One region of the Vogesella sp. genome, then DNA from elsewhere that is predicted to be linked to it. Evidence: riboswitches for the same ligand, from Rfam matches in the RefSeq annotation. Region 1 holds a riboswitch; the other holds the start of a gene.
The links. A riboswitch is a leader RNA that binds a small molecule or an ion and turns the genes downstream of it on or off. The one in region 1 is predicted to bind glycine.
Positions count from the first base shown of each region.

Region 1 (4,367 bases):
TCACGTCGGCAGCCACGATGGCGACGCCACCCTTGGCTTTGACGGCAGCGATGTACGGGGTCAGGTCCAGCAGGTCGCCGGCTTCGCCCGGGTACTGGAACAGCGCACCGAAGTAATCACCGTTGCCGGCTTCTTCCGGATGGCCCAGCACCAGCTCGAAACCGAAGTATTCGGCGCGGGTCTTCAGCACGTCCAGCGTTTGCGGCAGCACGCGGCTGTCCACAAAAAACTGGTCTGCTTTGACTTTGGATACGCGACGCGCCAGCGCCATAGCTTCAGCGGCGGCGGTGGCTTCGTCCAGCAGCGAGGCGTTGGCGATGTCCAGACCGGTGAGGTCGATCACCATTTGCTGATAGTTCAGCAGCGCTTCCAGGCGGCCCTGGGCGATTTCAGCCTGGTACGGGGTGTAGGCGGTGTACCAGCCCGGGTTTTCCAGCACGTTGCGCAGGATGACACCGGGGGTGATCACCGGGTAGTAACCCAGGCCGATGAACGATTTGTTTACCACGTTCTTGCTGGCCACGGCCTTCAGGTCGGCCAGCGCGTCCACTTCACGCTGCGCAGCCGGCAGGTCGAGGGCGCGGTTGAAACGGATACCGGCCGGCACGGTTTGTGCCACCAGGTCTTCCAGCGAGCTGGCGCCGATCTCGGCCAGCATCTGCTGTTGTTCGGTATCGCACGGGCCGATGTGGCGGGCGATGAATTCTTGGTGATGGAAGAGTTGCGAGAGAGACATGTCTGCGATTCCGTCTAATCGATTAGCCACGAACGGCTTACTGCTTGGCCACGAAAACCACAAAAGACACAAAATGATCCGGGCAAGGTCATGGCTTGCCTAGTACACGTCAACAATGGAAGCGTTCGTGTTGTTTCGTGGGTTTCGTGGCAAAAATTCGCGGCAAAAAAAAGCCCCGCCATCTTGCGATGGCAGGGCCGTTTCATCAGGCGCCGATTTCGGCTGCGTAGGCAGCGGCGTCCAGCAGGCCGTCCAGATCAGCGGCGTTGGCCGGCTTGATCTTGAAGAACCAGCCCGCGGCGTACGGCTCGCTGTTGGCCAGCTCCGGGTTGGCTTCCAGCTCGGCGTTCACTTCCAGGATTTCGCCTGCGATCGGGGCGTATACGTCGGAAGCGGCTTTTACCGACTCCACCACGCCGGCTTGCTCTTCGGCAGCCAGGTTGGCGCCCACGGCCGGCAGCTCGACGAACACGATGTCGCCCAGCAGCTCTTGCGCGTGTTCGGTAATGCCGACGGTTACGGAACCGTCAGCTTCCAGACGCAGCCATTCGTGGCTGGATACGTATTTCAGGTCGGCAGGAATGTTGCTCATCGTTTCTCTCCAGAAAAATAGACTTGGATGGTGTACCGGGACCGGCTCTTGCTCGCCCCGTCGTTATACACCAGCTTATTCAAAAACTTTCTTGCCGTTACGCACGAACGGCATTTTCACCACACGCACGTCGGTCAGCGTGCCGCGCAGGTCCACCTGGGCGGTAGCGCCGGTGGCAGCCGGCACACGGGCGATGGCGATGGAATGCTTGAGGGTCGGCGAGAAGGTGCCGCTGGTGATGATGCCTTCACCGATACCGTCCACCACGACTTTCTGGCCTTCGCGCAGCACGCCGCGGCCTTCCAGTACCAGGCCCACCTGCTTCATGGCCACGCCGGCGGCTTTTTGCGCTTCCAGCGCGCTGCGGCCGATGAAGTCGCGGCCTTCGGTCCAGGCGATGGTCCAGCCCATGCCGGCTTCCAGCGGGGAGACGGTCTCGTCCATATCGTGGCCGTACAGGTTCATGCCGGCTTCCAGGCGCAGCGTGTCGCGAGCGCCCAGGCCGATGGGGGCCACGCCGGCGTCTTTCAGCTGGTTGAAGAAGGTGATGGCTTCAGCAGCCGGGATCATGATTTCCAGGCCGTCTTCACCGGTGTAACCGGTGCGGGCAAAAAACCATTCGCCGGACGGCAGGCCCTGGAATACCTTGAGGGCGCGGATGCTATCGGCCAGCGCCGGCTTCACGCTGCACACTTTGTCGATGGCGGTGGGGCCTTGCACGGCCAGCATGGCCAGGTCGCGGCGCACTTGCAGCTTCACGTCAAAACCGGCGGCTTGCTTGTCCATCCAGGCAAGGTCTTTTTCGGTGGTGCCGGCGTTAACGACCATCCGGAAACCAAAAGCGGTGAGGTATACGATCAGATCGTCTACCACACCGCCTTGTTCGTTCAGCATGCCGGAATACAGCGCCTTGCCCTCGAAACCCAGCTTGGCCACGTCATTGGCAATCAGCTTTTGCAGCCAGGCCTTGGCGTCGCTACCGGTGATGTCCACCACGGTCATGTGCGACACGTCGAACATGCCGGCGTCGCTGCGCACGATCTCGTGCTCTTTCAGCTGCGAACCGTAATGGATGGGCATGTCCCAACCGGCAAAATCGACCATTTTCGCGCCGGACGCGAGATGGGCTTCGTATAGGGGGGTACGTTGCGGGGCTGTCATGGCAGGTCCTTGTACGAGCGTGAGTTTCCTCTGTTTCTCACACCCCTCTGTCCCTGCACCTGAGATTTTCCGGCGTTGCGCCGTTAGCCCCTTCGGTGGGCGCATCCTGTGCGCCGCTCTCCAGATTCTGCGGGGAAAACCCCGATTCTTGCAGTCCTTTTGCCTGAGCGATTGCGGGTGCACTTGCGCCTTCGGCGGCGGTTCTGCCCGGCGGGCAAACCGCTCTCTCCTGCGGAATGCGCGCATTATCGTTGCCGGTAGCCGCGTTGGCAAGCGGGATTTGGTAGCACTGTGGCACCCGCTACCGTTTGCCACACAGCCTGCATGGCAGGCGCCTGCCAAGGGTACGCGAAGGCCAAATGGCAAGCCAAAAGCCCGGCACGCATAGCATGCCGGGCTGATGTCAGGTTGGCCGCAGGCTACCCTGCTGCTCGACGTTTAGCCTTTGACCAGCCGCTCGCGCAGTTGCCACAGGTAGATCGGCAGGCCGGCCAGCAGCAGCAGCACGCCCCACATCACCACCTCGGCGCCGGAACCGTAAATAGTCCACATGGCAAAGATGAAGCCGCCAAACGAGAACGCCAGCGGCGCGTACCAGTCGCGACGGCTGAACTGGCGATGGCGCTTCAGCATCACCGCCAGCAGCGCCATGGCACAGAAGGCGTACGGCAGCAGCGTGGTGGCGGTGGCCAGTAAAATCACGAACTCGAAAATCTGCACGCCGCTATCGCCGCCCGCGTATTTGCTGGCCAGCAGGATGGTCACCAGCACGGTAGACAACATCAGGCCGACGATGGGGACGCCGGCACGATTCTCACGAGTGAAAAAATGCGGGAACAAATGATCGCGCGCTGCGGCTGCCGGGATATGGCCCTGCATCAGGCACCAGCCATTCAGCGCACCGAAACACGATACCACCGCCCCCAGGCCTACCGCGTAGTAGGCCCAGTCGCCCCACAGCTGGCGGGCAGCATCGGCAAACGGCGCGCTGGACGCGGCCAACTGGCTGGCCGGCATCAGCCCCTGCAACGCGATGGTACTGAGGATGTACAGGCCGGCGGCAATCAGGGTACCCAGCACGGTGGCGCGCGGAATGGTGCGCTGCGGCTGGTCCACATCGCCAGCGGGTACCGACGCCGACTCCAGCCCCAGAAACGCCCACAACGTCAGCGCCATGGTGGCGGGAATGGCCTCGCCAAGCGGCTTGTGCTGCGGGTTGAACTGTACGAAGTCGGGGTTCAGGTACAGCAGGCCGGCGATGGTGACGCCGCCCAGCGGCAGCAGCTTGATCAGCGTAGTCACGATCGCCACACGGCCGGAGCTTTGCGGGCCGCGGCTGTTGATCCAGGTCACCAGCCAGATCAGGCCGATGGCGGTGGCGCCGGCAGCCAGATTGCTCTGGTTCAGTACCGGAAAGAACACCCCCAGGTAGCTGACACCGGCCACGGTCAGCGCGGCGTTGCCGGCCCACAGCGCAATCCAGTAGCCCCAGGCAATCAGGAAGCCGGCGAAATCGCCGAAACCTTCATGGATGTAAGCGTACGGCCCCCCGGCCTTGTGCGGCAGCAGGGTGGCCAGTTTGGCAAATACCAGCGCCAGGCAGATGGCGCCCAGCGAGGTGATGGTCCAGCCGATCAGCGACGAGGCGCCGTACTGCGCCAGCGAGGCCGGCAGCAAGAACACGCCGGAGCCGATCATATTGCCCACCACCAGGGCGGTACACATCCAGAAACCGAGCTTGCCCGGTGCGGCCTTAGTCATGGCGCGCTCCTTTCAGCTCAGGGAAAACCGGCAAAGCGACAAGGCACGCCCACTGCGTGCGGTAAAACGGGTATGGCATGGAAAATCCTGATTGTTCTCGGGTTTTTGCTGATGTCC
Region 1 covers NZ_JBKBHK010000006.1:36,834-41,200, forward strand. Annotated here, with positions in the region: gene gcvP (aminomethyl-transferring glycine dehydrogenase) at 1-736, opposite strand, end outside; gene gcvH (glycine cleavage system protein GcvH) at 942-1,328, opposite strand; gene gcvT (glycine cleavage system aminomethyltransferase GcvT) at 1,404-2,489, opposite strand; glycine riboswitch at 2,527-2,623, opposite strand; glycine riboswitch at 2,631-2,731, opposite strand; gene ACK4FZ_RS09195 (amino acid permease) at 2,928-4,250, opposite strand.

Region 2 (4,367 bases), on a different contig from region 1:
CGCAACTGCGGTAAAACACGCTGCCGGCCTCGGTAAGCGTCAGCTTGCGGGTGGTCCGGTGCAGCAGCGCCACCTGGTGTTGCTGCTCCAGCAGCCGCACATGCTGACTAACGGCCGACGCGGTCATGCCCAGCGCGCGCCCGGCCGCGTTCATCGAGCCCTGTTCGATTACGGCGGCAAACACCGCCATGCTGCGTAGCGCTTCCATCATCAACCTCAGCTTAACAATTATTGAATTTTACAGCGGATTATCAGCCAAAACCGGGTGATCTACCATGCAGTCATTCCCCTCCCCCACCCGAAAGGACACAGCATGAACATCGCACTCATCGGCGCCAGCGGTTTTGTCGGCCAAGCCCTGCAACAGGAACTTCTGGCCCGCGGCCATCACGTTACCGCCCTGGTCAGCCGCCCGGAACGCGTTGCCGCTGCGGCCAACCTCACCGTCAAGGCCAGCAACGCCTACGACGCCGACGCCATCGCCCGTGACGTGGCCGGCCACGACGTGGTGATCAGCGCCTTCAACCCGGGTTGGGACAAAGCCGACATCCGCACGCTGTTCCTGCAAGGCCACGACGCCATTGTGGCCGGCACCAAGGCCGCCGGCGTGGCACGCTTCATCGAAGTAGGCGGCGCCGGCAGCCTGTACGTGGCACCGGGCCTGCAGCTGATCGACACCCCGCACTTCCCGGCCGAATACAAGGAAGGCGCCGAAGGTGCACGCCAGGCGCTGAACAAGCTGCAAGACGAAACCGTGCTGGACTGGGTATTCGTATCGCCGCCAGCCATGCTGGCCCCGGGCGAGCGCAGCGGCCAGTACCGTCTGGGCGCCAACGAACTGCTGATGGACGGCGACGCGCCGGCCGGCATCAGCGTGGCCGACCTGGCGGTAGCCATCGTGGACGAGGCCGAACAGGCACGTCACCATCGCCAGCGCTTTACCGTAGCTGCCGCCCAATGAAGCGCCTGCTGAGCGCGGCATTGTTGGCCGCAGGCCTGGCTACCAGCGCTCTGCCGGCGCTGGCCGGCCCGCGCGAAGACGCCAACAAGGCGCTGGTGCTGGCCTTTTACGATGCCGCCTTCACCCGGCTGGATGCAGAACAGGCAGCCAGCTACCTGGCACCCGGCTACATCCAGCACAACCCGGAGGTGGCCAACGGCGTCGCGCCGCTGCAAGACTACGTACGCTGGATCCGCGCCAATAACCCGCAAAGCCGCGCCAGCATCAAGCGCGTGCTGGCCGACGGCGACCTGGTGATGCTGCACGTGCACAGCCAGGACAAGCCCGGCGATCTGGGCGTGGCGGTGGTGGACATCTTCCTCGTGCAGGACGGCAAGATTGCCGAGCACTGGGACGTGATCCAGCCGGTGCCGGCCAAAGACGCCAACGGCAACGGCATGTTCTGAGCGACCCTTGCCCGCACCACCCCGCCCCCGCCCGGCTGTTGCCTGCGGGGGCGTTTTGCTGCGTTCGCACATCGATAAATCTGCCGCACGCATTGACAGCGGCAAGCGCGGTCTTCTAGATTCTGCAAGCCAGGCCGGACTGCAGCTCACCGCGACAGCCACGGCCGCGGCCACAGGAGAGACTGCCTACGCGGCAGCGCCGAAGGGGAATCGCCCCGGAAACTCTCAGGCAAAAGAACTGTGGACGCGAGGCACTCTGGAGAGAAGGTTGGCCGCAAAGCCGCCTCGCCGAAGGACACCCGGTGCGCAATCGCGCGCCGCAATATCTCAGGCACAAGGGACAGAGGGGGCATCGTCCGGCATGGCCGGTCGGGTGCCGTCGCCTTTGTGCCAGCCATGCCCCGCCCGCCCCTGCCGTCACGCGGCACCCTGGGCACCCGCCAAAGAGCCATGCACACGGCTGCTGCCAGCAGCCAGACACGACATGGAGACAGATATGTTCACGCAAGACATGCAGATTGCCGGCTTCGACGACGCACTGTGGGCCGCCATCCAGGCCGAAAACCAGCGCCAGCAAGACCACATCGAGCTGATTGCCTCGGAAAACTACACCAGCCCGCGCGTAATGCAGGCACAAGGCACACAACTGACCAACAAGTACGCCGAAGGCTACCCCGGCAAGCGCTACTACGGCGGCTGCGAGCACGTGGATGTAGTGGAGCAGCTGGCCATCGACCGCGCCTGCCAGCTGTTTGGCGCCCGCTACGCCAACGTGCAGCCGCACTCCGGTAGCCAGGCCAACGCCGCCGTGTACATGGCGCTGCTGCAACCGGGCGACACCATCCTGGGCATGAGCCTGGCCCACGGCGGCCACCTTACCCACGGCGCCAGCGTCAATTTTTCCGGCAAGATCTACAAGGCGGTGCAATACGGCATCAACACGGAAAGCGGCGCCATCGATTACGACGAGGTGCAACGGCTGGCCGTCGAGCATCAGCCCAAGATGCTGGTAGCCGGCTTCTCCGCCTACTCGCTGGTGGTGGACTGGGCGCGCATGCGCCAGATTGCCGACAGCGTTGGCGCCTGGCTGTTTGTGGACATGGCGCACGTCGCCGGCCTGGTGGCGGCCGGGCTCTACCCCAGCCCGCTGCCGCACGCCCACGTGGTGACCACCACCACCCACAAAACCCTGCGCGGCCCGCGTGGCGGCCTGATCCTGGCGGCCAACCCGGACGAGGCGCTGGTGAAAAAACTGCAATCGCTGGTTTTCCCCGGCATCCAGGGCGGCCCGCTGATGCACGTGATCGCCGCCAAGGCAGTGGCCTTCCTGGAGGCGCTGCAACCCGAGTTCAAAGCCTACCAGCAGCAAGTGCTGGATAACGCCCGCGCCATGGTGGCGGTGTTCCGCCAGCGCGGCTATACCGTGGTATCCGGCAAAACCGACGACCACCTGTTCCTGCTGAGCCTGATCGACAAGGGCCTGACCGGCAAGGCCGCCGACGCGGCGCTGGGCGCGGCCTGCATTACCGTCAACAAGAACGCGGTGCCGAACGACCCGCAAAGCCCGTTTGTGACCAGCGGCATCCGCATCGGCACCCCGGCCATTACCAGCCGCGGTTTCGGCAGCGCCGAAGCCGGCCAGGTAGCGCACTGGGTATGCGACATCCTGGACGATATCGATAACGCCGACGTCGCCGCCCGCGTACGGCGCCAGGTGGCCGAACTGTGCGCGGCGTTCCCTGTGTATCGTTAAAACGCACTGCAGCATCGGTAGTGCACACAGCGGCGGCATTGCTCAGTACAATGCCGCCGCTGCCCCGGCAGCACCCACCCACCATGGCCCACCCGGCCGGACAGACAACACCCGTGGCGCCACCCGCGCCCGCACCATAAAAAGAGAAGCAGCATGGCTATCAGCGTATTCGACCTGTTCAAGATCGGCATCGGCCCGTCCAGCTCCCACACCGTTGGCCCGATGCGTGCCGCCCGCCAGTTTGTAGCGCGGCTGGAAAAAGACGGCCTGCTGGCCGCCACCGCCAGCGTGAAAGCCGAGATGTTCGGCTCGCTGGGCGCCACCGGCAAAGGCCACGGTACCGACACCGCCGTGCTGCTGGGCCTGCAGGGCGAACACCCCGACCTGGTCGATACCGACGCGGTAGACGGTATGCTGGCCGCCATCCGTGCCGACAAAGCCATCCGCCTGCTGGGCAGCCACGTGGTGCCCTTTGTCGAAGGCGAACACCTGATCCTGCACAAACGCAAAGCGCTGCCCTACCACCCCAACGGCATGATCTTCGAAGCGTTTGCGGCCAACGGCGACAGCCTGTCCAAGCGCGCCTATTACTCGGTGGGCGGCGGCTTCGTGGTGGACGAAGCCGCCATCGACGCCGGTTTCACCCCACCCGGCGTCACCGAGCTGAAACACCCGTTCAAGACCGGTGCCGAGCTGCTGGCGCTGTGCCAGCGCCACGGCAAATCGATCAGCCAGATCATGCTGGAAAACGAACTGGCCTGGCGCAGCGAAGACGAAGTACGCGCCGGCCTGCTCAACATCTGGCGCGTGATGCAAGGCTGCGTGAAGCGCGGCTGCGAGCGCGAGGGCATCCTGCCTGGGGGCATGAAGGTAAAACGCCGCGCTGCCGACATGTACCAGAAGCTGCTGGCCTCGCCGGAAGCCGCGCTGCGCGACCCGCTCACCGTGATGGACTGGGTCAACCTGTACGCGCTGGCGGTCAACGAAGAAAACGCCGCCGGCGGCCGCGTGGTGACCGCACCCACCAACGGCGCGGCCGGCATCATCCCGGCGGTGATGCACTACTACGCCCGCTTCATTCCGGGTGCCAACGACGACGGGATCGTACGCTTCCTGCTGACCGCCGGCGCCATCGGCATCCTGTTCAAGCTGAACGCGTCGATCTCGGGCGCCGAAGTGGGCTGCCAGGGCGAGGTAGGCTCGGCTT
Region 2 covers NZ_JBKBHK010000012.1:797-5,163, reverse strand. Annotated here, with positions in the region: gene ACK4FZ_RS13570 (LysR family transcriptional regulator) at 1-211, opposite strand, end outside; gene ACK4FZ_RS13565 (NAD(P)-dependent oxidoreductase) at 314-961, shown strand; gene ACK4FZ_RS13560 (nuclear transport factor 2 family protein) at 958-1,407, shown strand; glycine riboswitch at 1,571-1,658, shown strand; glycine riboswitch at 1,660-1,755, shown strand; gene glyA (serine hydroxymethyltransferase) at 1,904-3,160, shown strand; gene ACK4FZ_RS13550 (L-serine ammonia-lyase) at 3,314-4,367, shown strand, end outside.
Region 2: linked by a shared signal. The riboswitch ahead of glyA (serine hydroxymethyltransferase) and the one ahead of gcvT (glycine cleavage system aminomethyltransferase GcvT) in region 1 are both predicted to bind glycine.